Regions from separate parts of the Streptomyces sp. Da 82-17 genome, predicted to be linked through region 2. Evidence: riboswitches for the same ligand, from Rfam matches in the RefSeq annotation. Region 2 holds a riboswitch; each other region holds the start of a gene.
The links. A riboswitch is a leader RNA that binds a small molecule or an ion and turns the genes downstream of it on or off. The one in region 2 is predicted to bind cyclic di-AMP.
Positions count from the first base shown of each region.

Region 1 (4,203 bases), on a different contig from region 2:
TTCTGCTCCTGCTCCGCGATGTCGGCGCGCTGCGCCACCCACTGCCGCATCGGGTACGCGAGCGCCACGATCAGCGAGCAGACGACGAGGGCGAGGAGCGCGGCGCGGCCGGTGAGGCGGGAGCGGCGGGCCTGCCGTTTGGTCTGGGAGCGGTAGACCCGGGCGGCCGTCTGCTCGCCGAGCAACCGGATCCTGGTCGCGGTGGAGAACCGGTCCCGGTCCTTCACGGCCATGTCCCCGCCTCCCGTTCACACGCACGTACGTCCCCGCACACGGTACGGGACCGGGTGCGGGGACGTACGTAACTACCTGGTGACTACGGCTCAGCCCTTGAAGCGCGGGAAGGCGCTGCGGCCGGCGTAGACCGCGGCGTCGTCGAGGATCTCCTCGATGCGCAGCAGCTGGTTGTACTTGGCGACGCGCTCGGAGCGGGCCGGGGCGCCGGTCTTGATCTGGCCGCAGTTGGTGGCGACGGCCAGGTCGGCGATGGTGACGTCCTCGGTCTCGCCGGAGCGGTGGGACATCATGCACTTGAAGCCGTTGCGCTGGGCCAGCTCGACGGCGTCCAGGGTCTCGGTCAGCGAACCGATCTGGTTGACCTTGACGAGCAGGGCGTTGGCCGAGTTCTCCTCGATGCCGCGGGCCAGGCGCTCCGGGTTGGTGACGAACAGGTCGTCGCCGACGAGCTGGACCTTGGAGCCGAGCTTCTCGGTGATGACGTTCCAGCCGGCCCAGTCGTCCTCGAACAGCGGGTCCTCGATGGAGACGAGCGGGTACGCGGAGACGAGCTCCTCGTAGTACTCCGTCATCTCGGCGGCGGAGCGGTCCTTGCCCTCGAAGTTGTACTTGCCGTCCTTGTAGAACTCGGAGGCGGCGACGTCGAGGGCGAGGGCGATCTGCTGGCCGGGAACGTAACCGGCCTCCTTGATGGCCTCGAGGATGAGGTCGAGGGCCTCGCGGTTGGAGCCGAGGTTCGGGGCGAAGCCGCCCTCGTCGCCGAGGCCGGTGGCCAGGCCCTTGCTCTTCAGGACCTTCTTCAGCGTGTGGTAGACCTCGGTGCCCCAGCGCAGCGCCTCGGAGAAGGACTCCGCGCCGATCGGGGCGATCATGAACTCCTGGATGTCCACGTTGGAGTCGGCGTGCGAGCCGCCGTTCAGGATGTTCATCATCGGCACCGGCAGCAGGTGCGCGTTCGGGCCGCCGAGGTAACGGAACAGCGGCAGGTCGCTCGCCTCGGAGGCGGCGTGGGCGACGGCGAGGGAGACGCCCAGGATGGCGTTGGCGCCGAGCGAGCCCTTGTTGTCGGTGGCGTCCAGGTCGAACATGGCCTGGTCGATCAGGCGCTGCTCGGTGGCGTCGTAGCCGACCAGCTCCGGGCCGATCTGCTCGATGACCGCGAGGACGGCCTTCTCGACACCCTTGCCCTGGTAACGGTTCGGGTCACCGTCACGGAGTTCGATGGCCTCGAAGGCACCGGTGGAGGCGCCGGACGGGACGGCGGCACGGCCGGTGCTCCCGTCGTCGAGGCCGACCTCGACCTCGACCGTGGGGTTGCCTCGGGAGTCCAGGATTTCCCGGGCTACGACGACGTCGATGGACGGCACGAGCATCTCCTTCTGGGATGTGACGCAAGCTGTGCTTGCACGAGGGCCGCGCCCTTGCGGCCGACCTTCTTTGCCTTGCGTCTCACGAGCCTAACCGCCCGCTGAGGCTCGGCCACCCGGCCGCCCGCCCGCTGGGACGAAAAGAGGCCCGAAGAATCGCATTGCGGGGCAAAAGAGCAACAACACTACCGAGCGGTACGCGGGTGTGCGCCACCCCGCTCAACAGCGCACGCGGTGGTGCAGGCGGTACGGCACGCGGTACGGGCATGCCCCCGCCCCGGCGCGTACGGGGGAATGCACGCCGGGGCGGGGAGTGTGGGGGGCGCCGCGCGGGCCGCTTACTTCAGGTGCAGCTGCTGGCCCGGGTAGATGAAGTCGGCGTCGTCGACGATGTCCTTGTTCAGGTCGAACAGCTTCGCCCAGCCGCCCTTGACGTCGTGCGCCTCGGCGATGGAGGAGAGGGTGTCGCCCTTCTTCACCTTGTACTCGCCGTCGCCCTTCTTGACCTTCTTGCCGGTCGGGGTCTCGACGGTCTTCTGCGGGGCGCGCTCCTGCGAGCGGGAGGCGGGCTGCTCGGCCTTGCGCTCGGGCTGCGGGGCGGCCTGCTGCTGCGGGGCCTGCTCGGCGGGCTGCGCCGAACCGCCGCCGTCGTAGGCGGCGTTGGAGAGGCCGGTGCCGCAGTTCGGCCAGGCGCCCTTGCCCTGTCCGGCGAGGACCTTCTCGCCGATCTCTATCTGCTGGGCCTTGGTGGCCTGGTCGGCGGTGGCCGCGTACTTGGTGCCGCCGTAGGCGTTCCAGGTGGAGGCCGAGAACTGCAGGCCGCCGTAGTAGCCGTTGCCGGTGTTGATGGACCAGTTGCCGCCGGCCTCGCACTGGGCCACGGCGTCCCACTCGGAGGCGGTGGCGGCGGAGGCGGAGCCCGCGGTGGCCAGCGGGGCGGCGACCGCGGCGCCGGCGACACCGGCGAGCGCGAGGGCGCGGCCGGCCTTCTCGGCCTTGGTCAGACGACGGTGCTTGCCCTTGCCGGAGAACAGCATGGAGTAATCCCCTCACCGACGCCTGCGAGGTGAGCTGTCGGGTTCGGGCCGTGTGAGTTGCCCGGCCGCCTCGTTCCGTACACCCCGAAATCCGGGACATACGCGGCGACTTCACCCCAAGCCGTTCCCTGCACCGCTGCGGGCTCCGCGTGGAGCCTCAACGGCCGGGCCCGGCGCAAACCTTGGGTCCCCCGCTCCTGCCTACGGCGCTTGACGCGACGACTGTTCCCAAGGGCCGCCGGCAGGATTCGGCGTGACGGCCATCGGGGCCCGCCAGTGGCGAGCGGTGACGACCGTAGCCGTGCGCTCGGTGGAAATACCAAGCCGATCAGGGCTGATGAGACTCATCTCTCACCCCGGGCGAAGTGTCTTTATAACGGACATTCAGCAGCGAACTGCCGCCGGATTCCGCCCAGTTTCACCCTGCTCGCACCCACACCGGCCGGCCGCCGGTCAGCCGAGGTCGAGCCGCTGGCCAGGGAGGATGAGGTCCGGGTCGGAGCCGATCGCGTCCTCGTTGGCGGCGTAGAGCGCGGGCCAACCGCCGTCGACGCCACGGGCGTCGGCGATCGCGGAGAGGCTGTCGCCGACGCGGACCGTGTACGCGCCTTCGGCGTCGCCGCGGGAGCCGTCGCCGCGCGAGGCGTGCCGGCCCGAGGAGTTGGAGTCGCGACCCTCCTCCGGGGAGTCCGGGGACTCGGGGGCGGGTTCGCCGCGATGCTTTCCGGAGCCGTTCTGGCCGGAGTTGCCCGTTTCGTCCGCGCTGTCGCCGCTGCCCTTGCCGTCGGATCCGCCGCCCGTCCCGCCGTCCGCCTCGCCGTCCGTTTCGCCCTTTGTGTCGTCTGACGGGGCGTCGGTCGGGGAGTCGGTCGGGGTGTCCGCGGGCTCCTCGACGGAGGTGTCGCCGGGCGGGGTCGGGTCCTCGGCTGAGGGGTCGTCCGACGGGAACTCGGTGGGCTCCTCGCTCGGCTCCTCGCTCGGCTGGTCCGACTGGTCGCCGTCCGCGGGGTCGGTGAGCGGGAAGCCGGCGACCAGGCCGCAGGTGGGCCAGGCCAGCGGCCCGCGCTCGGCGAGCACGTTCTCCGCCACGGCCACCTGCTGGGCACGGCTGGCCAGGTCGGCGCTCGGGGCGTACTTCAGACCGCCGAAGGCCTCCCAGTCCGCCTGGGTCAACTGGAGGCCGCCGTAGTAGCCGTTGCCGGTGTCGGCGTTCCACACGCCGCCGCTCTCGCAGTCGGCGAGGCGGTCCCAGGTGTTGGCGTCGACGGTGGCGTCCGCGGCACTGGCGCCGGTCGCGCCGAGCAGCGGGATGGCGATCGCTGATCCGGTCACTCCGGCCGCGACCACGAGGGCCGGGGCCTGGCGGGGGCGTCGGTGACGACCGTTCCCGGAGAGCATGCGGTTCCCTTTCGCGCGACGACAGGCATGGCGTCTGCAGCCGTGGCGTGTGACAGCCGTGGCGTCCGAGCCGAGGGTGAAACGTAGCGACAGTCGAACGCTTGTCACAACCCGATACAGCGCAGATCACGTGAAAGTCACAGTGCTGACGCCGTGTCAGAAAC
Region 1 covers NZ_JBJURH010000017.1:93,118-97,320, forward strand. The annotation lists gene ACIDOF_RS26205 (FtsB family cell division protein) at 1-233, opposite strand, end outside; gene eno (phosphopyruvate hydratase) at 324-1,604, opposite strand; gene ACIDOF_RS26215 (transglycosylase family protein) at 1,943-2,641, opposite strand; cyclic di-AMP (ydaO/yuaA leader) riboswitch at 2,646-2,860, opposite strand; gene ACIDOF_RS26220 (transglycosylase family protein) at 3,095-3,973, opposite strand.
Region 1: another riboswitch for cyclic di-AMP. It lies ahead of ACIDOF_RS26215 (transglycosylase family protein); the one in region 2 lies ahead of ACIDOF_RS14945 (NlpC/P60 family protein).

Region 2 (4,203 bases):
TCGTCGTGCTCGGTGTCCGCGACATAGCCCGTGATGCGGGCGCCCTCACCGGCGTTGGTCCAGAGGTTCTTGGGGCGGCGGCTCTCGTTCCGCTCGATGACGGCGTTGGCGGCGGAGAGGATCGTCTGCGTGGAGCGGTAGTTCTGCTCCAGGAGGATCGTCGTCGCGTTCGGGTAGTCCTCCTCGAACTGGAGGATGTTGCGGATGGTGGCGCCGCGGAACGCGTAGATCGACTGGTCCGCGTCACCCACCACGCACAGCTCGGCGGGCTCGATCGCGGGGGCGCCGTCGGCCACCGGCTCGCCGTTCCCCACGAGTTCGCGCACCAGGGCGTACTGGGCGTGGTTGGTGTCCTGGTACTCGTCGACCATGACGTGGCGGAAGCGGCGGCGGTAGTGCTCGGCGACGTCCGGGAACGCCTGGAGCAGGTGGACCGTCGTCATGATCAGGTCGTCGAAGTCCAGGGCGTTCGCCTCGCGGAGGCGCTGCTGGTACATCGTGTACGCCTGCGCCAGGTTCTTCTCGAAGCCGTCGGCGGCCTGACCGGCGAAGGTCTCCTCGTCGATGAGCTCGTTCTTGAGGTTGGAGATCTTCGCGCTGAAGGACTTGGGCGGGAAGCGCTTCGGGTCCAGGTCGAGGTCGCGGCAGACCAGGGCCATCAGGCGCTTGGAGTCGGCGGCGTCGTAGATCGAGAACGAGGAAGTGAAGCCGAGGCGCTTGGACTCGCGGCGCAGGATCCGCACGCAGGCGCTGTGGAAGGTCATCACCCACATCGCGTTGGCCCGCGGGCCGACCAGGTCGGAGACGCGTTCCTTCATCTCGCCGGCGGCCTTGTTCGTGAACGTGATCGCGAGGATCTGGCCCGGGTGGACGTCCCGCTCCGCGAGGAGGTGGGCGATGCGGTGGGTGAGGACGCGGGTCTTGCCGGAGCCCGCACCCGCGACGATGAGCAGCGGGGTGCCGGAGTGCACGACGGCCGCGCGCTGGTTGTCGTTCAGCCCCTCCAGCAGGGTCGCCGGATCGACCGCGGGGCGGGGGGCGCCGTCGCGGTAGTACGCGTCCCTGGGCGGGGGCGCGTCGAAGCGGCCGCCGAAGAGGTCGTCCGGAATCTGCTCCGGCGCGGGCTCCTCGGGCGGCGGCGGGGGCCCGTCGTCCTTGGGCTGGAGGTCCGCCAGGAAGCTGTCGTCAAAGAGGCTGCTCATCGCCTACCGAGTCTAGGCGGACGCACTGACAGCCCGACCCCGGTTCCCCGAGCCCACCCCCGCCCTCCCCCGGGCCGCCCCTCTGCCGTACGGCGAACAGGCCCGGTCGAGCCGTGTTCACCCGCTCACACAGAGCGAAAGTCACGAAAATGTATCGGGCCTATCGGACACCAACCTTCACAGCTGGCACACGAGTTGGCTACTTTGCTGGCGGGCCGCACGTCCCCCCGCCGGCGAAAAACGCCGGGAGCGCGCGGCCTGCGCCGAGTCCGGTGCGCCCCACGCGGGCAGCCGGAGCCGGGGACCCACCTTCACATCCGGGGTGAATCGGTCCCGTACAAGAGCACAACGTACGAGACCGTAGGGCAGCCCTTCCGAACCATCCGCCCGAACCCGACAGCTAACCCGGTAGGCGGCCAACGGAAGGAGCGCCTCCTTTGGCGTCGCACCGCAAGCCGCGGTCCAGGCCGGGTCTGATACGGACGTCCCAGGCCGTCGGCATCACCACCGCCGCTCTCACCTCCGTCGCCCTGCTGTCGCAGACCGCGGGCGCCGCACCGGCCGAGCCGAAGCCGTCCCTCGAAGAGGTCCAGAAGAAGGTCGACGACCTGTACCGGCAGGCAGGCGTCGCCACGCAGAAGTACAACGCCGCCAAGGAGCGAACCGACCGGCAGCGCGGCGAGGTCGACGGGCTGCTCGACCAGGTCGCCGAGCGCACCGACAAGGTCAACGAGGCGCGGCGCGAGCTCGGTTCGCTCGCCGCGGCCCAGTACCGCCACGGCGGCACCTCGGAGACCGCGCATCTGCTCCTCGCCGACGACCCGCAGGAGATGTTCGACCAGCGGCAGCTGATGAACCGCCTCAGCGACCGGCAGAAGCGCGCCGTCGACGACTACGAGGCGCTGCAGCGCGAGGCCTCCGCCGAACGCGGCAAGGCCCAGAAGAGCCTGGAGACGCTGACCGAGTCGCAGGCCGACCTCCGGGAGAGCAAGCGGGCCGTGCAGGCCAAGCTCTCCGAGGCACGCGAACTGCTGTCGAAGCTGACCGCAGAGGAGAAGGCGCGGCTCGCCGCGATCGAGCGGGAGAAGGAGGCCGCGGCCAAGCGCAAGGCGGAGGAGCTCGCGCGGCAGCAGGCCGAGGAGGAGCGCAGGCGCCAGGCCGAGGAGGAGGCGCGGCAGGAGCAGGAGGAACAGGAGCAGGACTCCGGCTCGGGCTCCGACTCCGGCTCGGGCTCCGGTTCGGATTCTGGTTCCGGCACGGACACCTCGTACGCCGCCAAGGCGGAGAAGGTGATCGCCTTCGCGGAGGCGCAGATCGGCAAGCCGTACGTGTGGGGCGCGACCGGGCCCGACTCGTACGACTGCTCCGGGCTCACGCAGGACGCCTGGCAGGCGGCAGGGATCTCGCTGCCGCGCACCACCTGGGACCAGGTGAAGGTCGGCACGACCGTGAAGACGGCCGACGCACAACCCGGTGACCTGGTGTTCTTCTACGACGACATCAGCCACGTCGGGATCTACATCGGCGACGGCAAGATGATCCACGCCCCGAAGCCGGGGACGAACGTACGCGTCGAGTCGATCTACTACATGCCGATCCACAGCGTGGTGCGGCCGGCCTGAGCCGGTTCTGCCCGGTACGCGCAAGGGCCCGGACCGTTTTCCGGTCCGGGCCCTTGCGCGTGTGTGCGGAGCCGCTACGTCCAGAGCGTCGCGAGGAAGATGTTGACGGTGGTGAGCGCGCCCACCGTCACGAACATCCCCTTGTCCACCTTCTCCTCGTCGCGCTTCACGTAGACGAGGCCGAGGATCACGATCAGCAGGGCCAGCTTCACGCCGATCTTGATGTTGTTGACCGTCTGGTCGTCGGCCTGGTTGAGGCCGACCAGGGCCACACCGGTGACCAGCATCGTCAGCGCACCGTGCAGCATCGCGGGGGTGAACCGTGCCGTGCCCGCGCCCATCGCCTTCATCTGGGTCAGGAAGCCGCCGAGGAGGGAGGCGATGCCGATGATGTGCAGGGCGACGAACACGTTGATGAGTACGTCCATGGAGCGGAGCCTAGCCGGGCACATATCAGCACTCGGCAGGGAGGTCTCGGCGTACCGCGAAATCGGTCGCAGGAGCGTCAAAAACCGGCACCACGCGCGCGTGCGGCCGGTCAATTGCAGTCGGGCGGCACTCTCTGCGGCCAGTTGCGCACATTCCGTCATCGGCCCGTGACTCCGAGGTTTAGCGTCCTTGGCCAGGTGACCGGCACGCACCAACGCCGCCCCCGCCCCGTAGGGCGGCAGCCGGTCGCCCCCGCCGAGAAGTCCGGCGGCGGCCCGCTCCCCCTGTGCGGGTCGCCGCCGGACGCGTGAGGAAGTGGATCAGTGGCCGCGCAACCCAGGCAACGCAAGCACCGAAAACCCAAGCAGCGCTCGATCAGCGGCCATACGGCCCGCACCGCCGCCACCCTGGCCATCGCCGGAGCGGCCTCCGGTGCGGCGCTCCAGGGCACCGGGCACGCGGAGCCCCGGCTCACCGCGGCGCAGGTGAAGGCCAAGGTCGACAAGCTGTACCACGAGGCGGAGATCGCCACCGAGAAGTACAACGGCGTCAAGGAGCGGGCCGAGGCCGCCGAGGACCGCGTCGACGAGCTGCAGGACGAGGCCGCCCGCAGGACCGAACGCCTCAACTCCGCGCGTACCGCGCTCGGTTCGGCCGCAGCCCAGCAGTACCGCACCGGCGCGATCGCGCCCTCCCTGCAGCTCGCCCTCGCCTCCGACCCGGACGGCTACCTGGACCGGGTGATGCGCGCCGACCGCGCGGGTGCACGGCAGGCCGCCGACGTCCGGCGGGTCCAGGGTCAGCTGCGCGATCTGGACCGGCTGCGCGCCGAGGCCGACCGCGAGAGCGGCGAACTCTCCGCGCACCGGGCGAAGTTGCGCCAGCACAAGAAGGACATCAACGGAAAGCTGGCCTCCGCCAAGCGCCTCCTCGACCGGCTCACCGCCGAC
Region 2 covers NZ_JBJURH010000007.1:266,246-270,448, reverse strand. The annotation lists gene pcrA (DNA helicase PcrA) at 1-1,202, opposite strand, end outside; cyclic di-AMP (ydaO/yuaA leader) riboswitch at 1,454-1,633, shown strand; gene ACIDOF_RS14945 (NlpC/P60 family protein) at 1,640-2,824, shown strand; gene ACIDOF_RS14940 (hypothetical protein) at 2,899-3,252, opposite strand; gene ACIDOF_RS14935 (NlpC/P60 family protein) at 3,577-4,203, shown strand, end outside.

Region 3 (4,203 bases), on a different contig from region 2:
CTGGGCGCGGGCCAGCTGCTCGGTCAGGCGGGGTTCGACCAGGTCGGGGCGGCCGACCGTGCCGATGAGCAGGGAGCCGCCGGTGAACGCGGCGACCGGGCGGCCGGCGTCGCTGAGCACGTACGCGGTGTGGTGCGGGGTGTGGCCGGGGGTGGCGACGGCGGCCAGGGCGAGGTCCGTGTCGACGTCGACGGTGTCCCCGTCGGCCACGGGGGTCCGGGCGAAGGAGACGTGCGCGCCGGCCGGGACCAGGTAGGCGGCGCCGGTGAGGCGGGCGAGCTCCAGGCCGCCGGTCACGTAGTCGTTGTGGATGTGCGTCTCCACGACGTGGGTGATGCGCACGCCCCGCCGCGCGGCCGCGGCCAGGACCTGGTCGATGTCCCGCGGCGGGTCCACGGCCACTGCCGCGCGCTCGCCGCCGGCCAGGTAGCTGCGGTTGCCGAGGCCCTCGAGCTCGATGGTGTCGACGAAGAACACAGGGAAACTCCTCACGGACGAAAATTACCCCCCGGGGTATGTCACTCACCTTAACAGCATTACCCCCGGGGGTATATTTCCGGGGCTGTGAGCACGTGACGGACCCGACAACCGCCTGGGGTGCGGCACTCTCGCCACTGCCGGGAGCAGCGGGAACACAGCGCAGCGGGAACGCAGAGCGCAGAGGGAGGAGCGGAGACGTGGGGGCCGTACGGGGCGAGGAGGCGTCGGCGTCGACGGAACTGTGGGCGCGGCACCGGCCGCTGTGCCCGCCTGTGGGCCATGAGCTGCGCGGCCCGTACCGGGACGCCTGGGTGCGCTTCCACAGCCTGCCGGGCTCGAAGCGGTACGCGGAGGACGAGGCCGATGCGGCCGAGCGGGACCGGATGCGGGGGCGGCACGCCGAGTGGCTGCCCGCCCACCCCTCAGGGCTGTGACAAGGCCCCGGAGAACCCCGAGAACCCGGAGAACCCGGAGTACGCCTCAGCGGCGGACCGCTCGTACCACCGTGTCCAGGGCCGCCGCGTCCCCCACGGGGCGGCGGGCGACCTCGGCGACGGCGATGTCGGCGTACGGCTCCCAGGCCGCGGTGACCTGGTCCGTACTGGAGAGGACCTGCAGGTCCTGGGGGCCGCCGATGCCGTGGTCGAGGTTGCTGATGTCGTGGCCGACGAGGAGCAGGGTCGCTCCGGGCCGGGCGACACGGCAGGCGGTGTCGAGGACCCCCTCCATATCCTGCCGAGGGAGCTGGAGGTAGGAGAGGAGCACCAGGTCGTACGCGGACTCCTGCGGGGCGTAGCGCGTCACGTCGGCCAACTCGGCGTGCACATCGGCCTGTTGGCGTTCTGCGAGGTCGGCCATGCGCCGTACGGCGACGGGTGAGAAGTCGACCGCGTCGACGCTCCAGCCCCGGCGGGCCAGCCACAGGGCGTTGCGCCCCTCCCCGGCGGCGAGGTCGAGGGCGCGGCCGGGCGGGAGTTCGGAGGTCTCACGGACGACCCACAGGTTGGGCTCGGCGGGCCATACGCGTTCCTCCGCGCCGTACCGCTCGTCCCAGGCGTTCGCGTCCACGTCCCTCACTCCTCCTCGCGCTCCGACCGACGAGCCCCCGACCACCGAGCCCCGCGGCCCACTCCGTCGCCGGACCCCACAGCCGTCAAGCTACGCGCGCCCGCACGGGGCCGCGACCCGCCGCCGGCGCCCACCCGGTGCCCCAAGTCGCCCCACCCGATCCCGCTCACCCCCACCCGCTCACCTATGTCCGAGTTCGCCCGATTAAGTCACCTCATTACAGCATTGGCGGCTTACATAAATTAGCGCCCATATTGGTGACACAGCACCTGAATTGCCCGTCAGATTCGCCCGACTTCCGCATTTCACGGCCGTATCGAATTCAGTGAGACGGGTCACACGGAACAACCGTCCCCCCGACAGACGCCGAAAACGCACATCCGGTTCCCGCAAAGCGAGTTGAGCCTTTTCGATCTCGGCGGGCGGCGTGTTCCAGGACACATGAATGCGCTCCGTACATTCCCCGTTCAATTTCCGACCTTGTTCCTCCGCGACTTTCTCGCCTAACGTCACCGTGAATCCGGACGGAACGCCGAATCCTGCCGCCGCCCGGAGAACCTCACACCGACTCACTTACGCACGGCAGGAGCGGGGGACCCAGGTAAGTCGCCGGTCCGGCACGTCCGGAACGGCTTGGGGTGAAGTCGCATGCGCAGTGCGACCGGACATCTCCCGTCCGAACCCGACAGCTCACCTCGTAGGCGACGGAGAGGAATTCGTCATGCCTGCAAAGGGAAAGCACCGCCGCCCCAAGTCCCGTTCGCTCAACCGGGGAATCGCCTTCGTGGGGACCGGCGGAGCAGCGCTCGTACTTCCGGTGATCGGCGCGACCGCGGCGAGCGCGGCGCCCGCGGGTGCGGCCAAGGCCGAGGCCGTTCAGGCGAGCCCGGCCGCGAAGCCGGCCGCCGCGAAGACGTACACCGTCGTCGCGGGTGACTCCCTCTCCGCGATCGCCCGGGAGCACTCCCTCAGCGGCGGCTGGAAGAAGCTGTACGAGGCCAACCGCGACGCCCTCGGCGACAACCCGGGCCTCATCCACCCCGGCCTGAAGCTCACCCTCGGCAAGAAGGCCGAGAAGGCCGACGCCTCCCGTGCCTCCGCCGAGCGCGCCGACCGCTCCGAGCGCAAGGGCGCCACCGAGGTGCAGCCCGCCGCGGCGAAGAAGGCGTACACCAACGACCTCGACGGCTGGATCCGCGAGTCGCTCGACATCATGGCCCAGCACGGCATCCCCGGCACGTACGAGGGCATCCACCGCAACATCATGCGGGAGTCCTCCGGCAACCCGCTGGCCATGAACAACTGGGACATCAACGCCCAGAACGGCACCCCGTCCAAGGGTCTGCTGCAGGTCATCGCCCCCACCTTCGAGGCCTACCACGTGCCCGGCACGTCGACCGACAGCTTCGACCCGGTCGCCAACATCACCGCCGCCTGCAACTACGCGGCGGACCGCTACGGCTCGATCGACAACGTCAACGGCCCGTACTAAACGAGCAGTCGGGCCGGACGGGTTCGTCCCGTCGGCCACGGCGACCGCCTCGGAGGGGGCGTCACGGCAGCGGAAGTCTCCGCCGTCGTGACGCCCCCTCCGCGCATGACATGGCGAGGCGCGTCAGCCCCGCAGCGACGCCGAGATGTCCTCCAGGCTGCGGCCCTTCGTCTCCGGCAGCTTGCGGTGCAGGTAGACCACGCCGAGCAGGCCGAAGAGACCGTAGATCCAGAACAGACCGGTGGGCGTGAGGGCGTTGATGGTGGTGAGGACGGTGAGGGAGATGGCGAAGTCGAGGCCCCAGTGGGTGACGTTGCCGAAGGAGCTGGCCTTGCCGCGTACCGCCGTCGGGAAGATCTCGCTGTTGATGAGCCAGATCGCGAGGCCGAGGCTGGGCGCGAACGCCGCGATGTACAGGCAGAGCCCGGCCACGAGCAGGCCGCCGGAGACGGGGCGCCCGTCGTCGCCCATCAGGTACAGCGCGCCGAGCAGCACGAGCGCCAGGACCACGACCGACGTGCCGCCGAGCAGCAGCGGGCGGCGGCCGACCCGGTCGACGAGCAGCAGCGCCACGAACGTCAGGCACATGTTGACCAGGCCGATGCCGAGCGAGGAGAGGATCGCGGCGGAGCTGCCGAAACCGGCCTGCTTGAGCATGGTCGGCGCGTAGTAGATGACCGCGTTGACGCCGACCAGCTGGTTGGTGGCCGCGACGACCACGCCGAGGATTACGGCGGGACGCATCGCGGGGCGCAGCAGATCGCGGTAGCTGGTGCGGGTCTCGGCCGCGGACAGCGCCTCGATCTCGGCGAGTTCGGCGTCGGCGGCCTCGGGCGTACGGGTGCGGAGCAGCGCGGCGCGGGCCTCGTCGCGGCGGCCGCGGTCGAGGAGCCAGCGCGGGCTCTCCGCGAGGCGCAGCACGCCGGCGAACATCGCGAGCGCGGGCAGCAGCCCGAGCCCCAGCATCCAGCGCCAGCCCTCACCGTCGTCGAAGAGATAGCCGACCAGGTACGAGACGAAGATCCCGACCGTGATCATGAGTTGGTTGAGCGACACCAGCCGGCCGCGGGAGCGGGCCGGGGCGATCTCGGCGATGTACGCGGGCACCGTCAGCGACGCCGTGCCGATCGCCAGGCCGAGCAGCACCCGGGCCACGATCAGCA
Region 3 covers NZ_JBJURH010000025.1:39,712-43,914, forward strand. The annotation lists gene ACIDOF_RS31900 (MBL fold metallo-hydrolase) at 1-477, opposite strand, end outside; gene ACIDOF_RS31905 (hypothetical protein) at 678-914, shown strand; gene ACIDOF_RS31910 (class I SAM-dependent methyltransferase) at 961-1,548, opposite strand; cyclic di-AMP (ydaO/yuaA leader) riboswitch at 2,101-2,265, shown strand; gene ACIDOF_RS31915 (transglycosylase SLT domain-containing protein) at 2,270-3,040, shown strand; gene ACIDOF_RS31920 (sugar porter family MFS transporter) at 3,164-4,203, opposite strand, start outside.
Region 3: another riboswitch for cyclic di-AMP. It lies ahead of ACIDOF_RS31915 (transglycosylase SLT domain-containing protein); the one in region 2 lies ahead of ACIDOF_RS14945 (NlpC/P60 family protein).

Region 4 (4,203 bases), on a different contig from region 2:
CGTCGCACCGCCGTCGCCCCGCCCCCGCCGAACCGATGTCTCACCGTCCCCGCCGAGGGGCATCACCGCAACGTGCCCGCGCCCGCCGAGCGCACCGCGCCCCGTACCGAGAGGGAGCCCCATGACCGCATCGCCCGCGCCGCTGCTCACCGGGATCGAGGACCGGCTCGCCTCCCTGCAGGACCTCTACCGCGATCTGCACGCCCACCCGGAGCTGTCCCACCAGGAGGTGCGGACGGCCGGGATCGTCGCCGCGCGGCTGCGGGAGCAGGGCTGGAGGGTCACCGAGGGCGTGGGCGGCACCGGCGTGGTCGGCACGCTCGCCAACGGGCCGGGCCCGGTCGTGCTGCTGCGCGCCGACATGGACGCCCTGCCGGTGCGCGAGGCCACCGGCCTGCCGTACGCGTCGACCCGTACCGCCGTGGACGCCGACGGGGAGACGGTCCCGGTGATGCACGCCTGCGGGCACGACCTGCACGTCACCTGCCTGCTCGGCGCGACCGCGCTGCTCGCCGCGAACCGGTCGGCCTGGCGCGGCACGGTCGTGGCGGTGTTCCAGCCCGCCGAGGAGGTCGGTGGCGCCCCCGCGATGCTCGACGACGGCTTCCTCGACCGCTTCCCGCGCGCCGACGTCTGCCTGGCCCAGCACGTGGCCCCCGCCCCGGCCGGGCTCGTCGCGCTCCGGCCCGGCCCGATGACGGCCGCGGCGGACGGCCTGGCGGTACGGCTGCACGGCCGGGGCGGGCACGGGTCGAGCCCGGCGTCGACGGTCGACCCGGTGGTGATGGCCGCCGCGGTCGTGCTGCGGCTGCAGACGGTGGTGTCCCGGGAGGTCGCCCCGGAGCGCACGGCCGTCCTCAGCGTGGGCTCGATCAACGCCGGGACGCGCGAGAACGTCATCCCGGACACCGCCGACCTGAAGCTGACCCTGCGCAGCACGACATCCGACGTACGGGAGCAGCTCCTCGCGGCCGTCGAGCGGATCGTGCAGGCGGAGGCGGCGGCGTCGGCGGCGCCGAAACCGCCCGAGACGACCCTGCTGAGCAGCTTCCCGGCGACGGTCAACGACCCGGCGGCGAGTGCGACCGTCGACGCCGCGTTCCGCACCGCGCTCGGCGCCGACGCGGTCCTGACGCTCCCTCAACCCCTCACCGGCGCCGAGGACTTCGGGGTGTTCGGCAGCGCCCTGGGCGTGCCGTCGGTGTACTGGGTCTTCGGCGGCCTCGACCCGGCCGGCTTCGCCGGGCTCGCCCCGGCCGACCTGGCGACCGGCCTCCCGCCCCACATCCCGCACAACCACTCCCCGCTGTTCGCCCCGGTACCGGAGCGGGCGGTGCGGGACGGGGTGCGCTGCCTGCTCCTCGCGGCGGGCGCGTGGCTGGTCCGGTGACGTTCAGGGCGTGTCCGAAACGTACGACGGACCGGCGCTCGGGATTCCCGAGTGCCGGTCCGCGTACGGGAGCAGACGCCGCGTCAGACAGTGACGCCGTGCGAGCGCAGGTACGCCAGCGGGTCGACGTCGGAGCCGTAGCTCGGGCCGGTGCGCACCTCGAAGTGCAGGTGCGGTCCGGTGGAGTTGCCGGTGGAGCCGGACAGGCCGATCTGCTGGCCGCCGCTGACGGTCTGGCCACTGGCCACGTTCAGGGAGGTCATGTGGGCGTACTGGGAGTAGTGCCCGTCGGCGTGCCGGATGACGACCTCGTTGCCGTACGAGCCGCTCCAGCCGGCGGAGACGACGGTGCCCTCGCCGATGGCCTTGATGGGCGTGCCGGTCGGGACGACGAAGTCGGTGCCGGTGTGGTAGCCGCTGGACCACATGCCGCCGGCGGTGCGGTACGCGGTGGAGACGGCGGCCTCGACCGGGGCGGTGAAGCCGTCCGCGGCGGCGGGCTCGGCCTCGGCCGGGGCCGACTCGGCCTTGGCGGGCTTCGCGGGCTCGGCCGCCTTGGCCGGGGCCTTCTTCGCGGCCTTGGGCGCCTCGGCCTTCGCACCGCCGACGGTCAGCTTCTGGCCGGGCAGGATCAGGCCCGGGTCACCGCCGACGACCTTGCGGTTGTCCTCGTACAGCCGCTTCCAGCCGCCGTCCACGTCGAGCTGCCGGGCGATCCCGGAGAGGGTGTCGCCGGAGACCACGGAGTACGACTCGGCGGCCTTGGAGGCGGCCTGCGGGGCGGTCTGCGGTGCGGCCTGCGCGGCGGACTGCGCGCCGGCGGCGGCCAGTTCGGTGGTGGCGGGGGCGGCCTCGGGGGCGGCGGCGTTCGCTCCGGTGGCACCGAGCAGCGGCAGCGCGAGCGCGGCCGAGCCGGTTCCGGCGACGGCGAAACCGCGGGTGAGGCGCAGGGACTTGGGACGGCGGTGCTTACCCTTCGCGGGCATGGCGAATTCCTCTCCGGCGCCTGCGAGGTGAGCTGTCGGGTTCGGGCTGGAGCTGCCCGGCCGCGTTTCCGCGACTTCACCCCAAGCCGCTCCGGTGGACCGGATCCGGCGTTTTACCGTGGGTCCCCCGCTCCTGCCGTGCACGGGTGGGTGTGCGGGAATCCGGACGGCGGCAGGATTGGGCGTCCGCCCGGACGTCGGCGACCGTAATGGAGCGAAGAGCGGGCCGACAAGGATTCAATTCCCGGGCCCGCACGGAACGGTGATCCTTTCTCGAATTCACGGTCACACTCCGTCGACACGGAAACTTCAAGGGCGTTCAGGCATAAGGAAATCGCCCGCCGGAGACCGCCACGCACCGTCACGAATATGATCCCGCTCACGACAGTTCGCCCCACCTCCCTTTACTCCAGGGCCAGTTACCGCGAACACCCTGAAACGGACATTGAAGGCGAACTGCAGAATGTGCGCCGATTGCCGCAAGCTCCCCAGCCCGTTCGCCGCACTTCCCCCCGCCCCCGGACAACTGCTTGCCCCAGGAACTCATGTCGTACGTGTGTCGTATCGTCGAAGACGCGCCCCGTCGACGAGCAGCGCCGACGGCCGAATGGGAGGAGCCCCCGTGACGCAGCAGGTCCCGTCGACAGAGCCCGAGCTCGCAGGGGTACGCAACTTCCGGGACCTCGGCGGGCTGCCGACCGTCGACGGGCGCCGGGTGCGGGCGGGACGCCTCTTCCGCAGCGGCCACCTCGCGCACGCCACGGAGGCGGACGCGGACTTCCTCGCCGGCCTCGGCCTGCACACGATCTTCGACTTCCGCAACGCCGCGGACCAGAAGCTGGAGGGCCAGGACGTCGCCCTGCCCGGCGTGCGGAACGTGAACCTGCCGCTGACCGACCCGGCCGACGGCGCCGAGTTCTGGAAGATGGTCCGCGAGGGCGACACGGCCCAGCTGCGCGGCCTGCTCTCCGACGGCAAGGCGGCGAACCGGATGATCACGTCGTACCGCACGATCATCAAGGAGCGCACGGCCGAGCACAGCCACGTCCTGCACGCGCTCGCCGAGGACAGCGTGCCGGCCCTGATGCACTGCGCCGCCGGCAAGGACCGCGCGGGCCTCTCCATCGCCGTCACGCTGCTCGCGGTCGGCGTCGAGCGCCCGGCGATCGAGGAGGACTACCTCCAGTCCAACGCGGCCCACCGGCGGTACAAGGTGCACCGCAGCAGCACCTCCCCCGACGCCATGTCCGACGAGGTGATGGAGCTCCTCAGCCCTCTCTTCGACGCCCGCGCCGAATACCTGGCGGCGGCGTTCACCACGATCGAGGAAACCTGGGGCACGGTCGACACGTATCTGGAACAGGGCCTGCGGATCACCCCGGAGATACGCGAACGCCTCCGCGCCAACCTGCTCGACTAGAACACCGCAGCGCCCGGATCACTGGTTCTGGCCGCCCAGGGTGAACAGCAGATAGACGAACGCCGCGAAGAGATGCCCCACGGCCACATAAATGATCAGCCGGACCCAGAGGCCACGGGGAAACTTCTCCTCCATGGAACGCCGGGCGGGCTGCTGCGCGGCATTCTCGCTGCCGATCGCGTCGTCTTCGGTGTTCATCGCGGTTCCCCTCGGGTGGGCCCGCCCAGGCACAACGCGGTGGCGGGGCTCTGCAGCAGCGTGTGGACGAAGAGGAGGTCGGCGCCGCCCTCGTCGGCGGCCCCGATCCGGTGCGGGGTGAGCGAGTCGAAGTGCGCGCTGTCCCCCGGGTCGAGCGTGTGCGCGGTGTCCCCGAGATGCAGCCGCAACCGCCCTTCGAGTACGTACAG
Region 4 covers NZ_JBJURH010000015.1:48,496-52,698, forward strand. The annotation lists gene ACIDOF_RS24225 (amidohydrolase) at 122-1,390, shown strand; gene ACIDOF_RS24230 (peptidoglycan DD-metalloendopeptidase family protein) at 1,474-2,376, opposite strand; cyclic di-AMP (ydaO/yuaA leader) riboswitch at 2,381-2,539, opposite strand; gene ACIDOF_RS24235 (tyrosine-protein phosphatase) at 2,999-3,796, shown strand; gene ACIDOF_RS24240 (DUF6126 family protein) at 3,815-3,931, opposite strand; gene ACIDOF_RS24245 (helix-turn-helix domain-containing protein) at 3,991-4,203, opposite strand, start outside.
Region 4: another riboswitch for cyclic di-AMP. It lies ahead of ACIDOF_RS24230 (peptidoglycan DD-metalloendopeptidase family protein); the one in region 2 lies ahead of ACIDOF_RS14945 (NlpC/P60 family protein).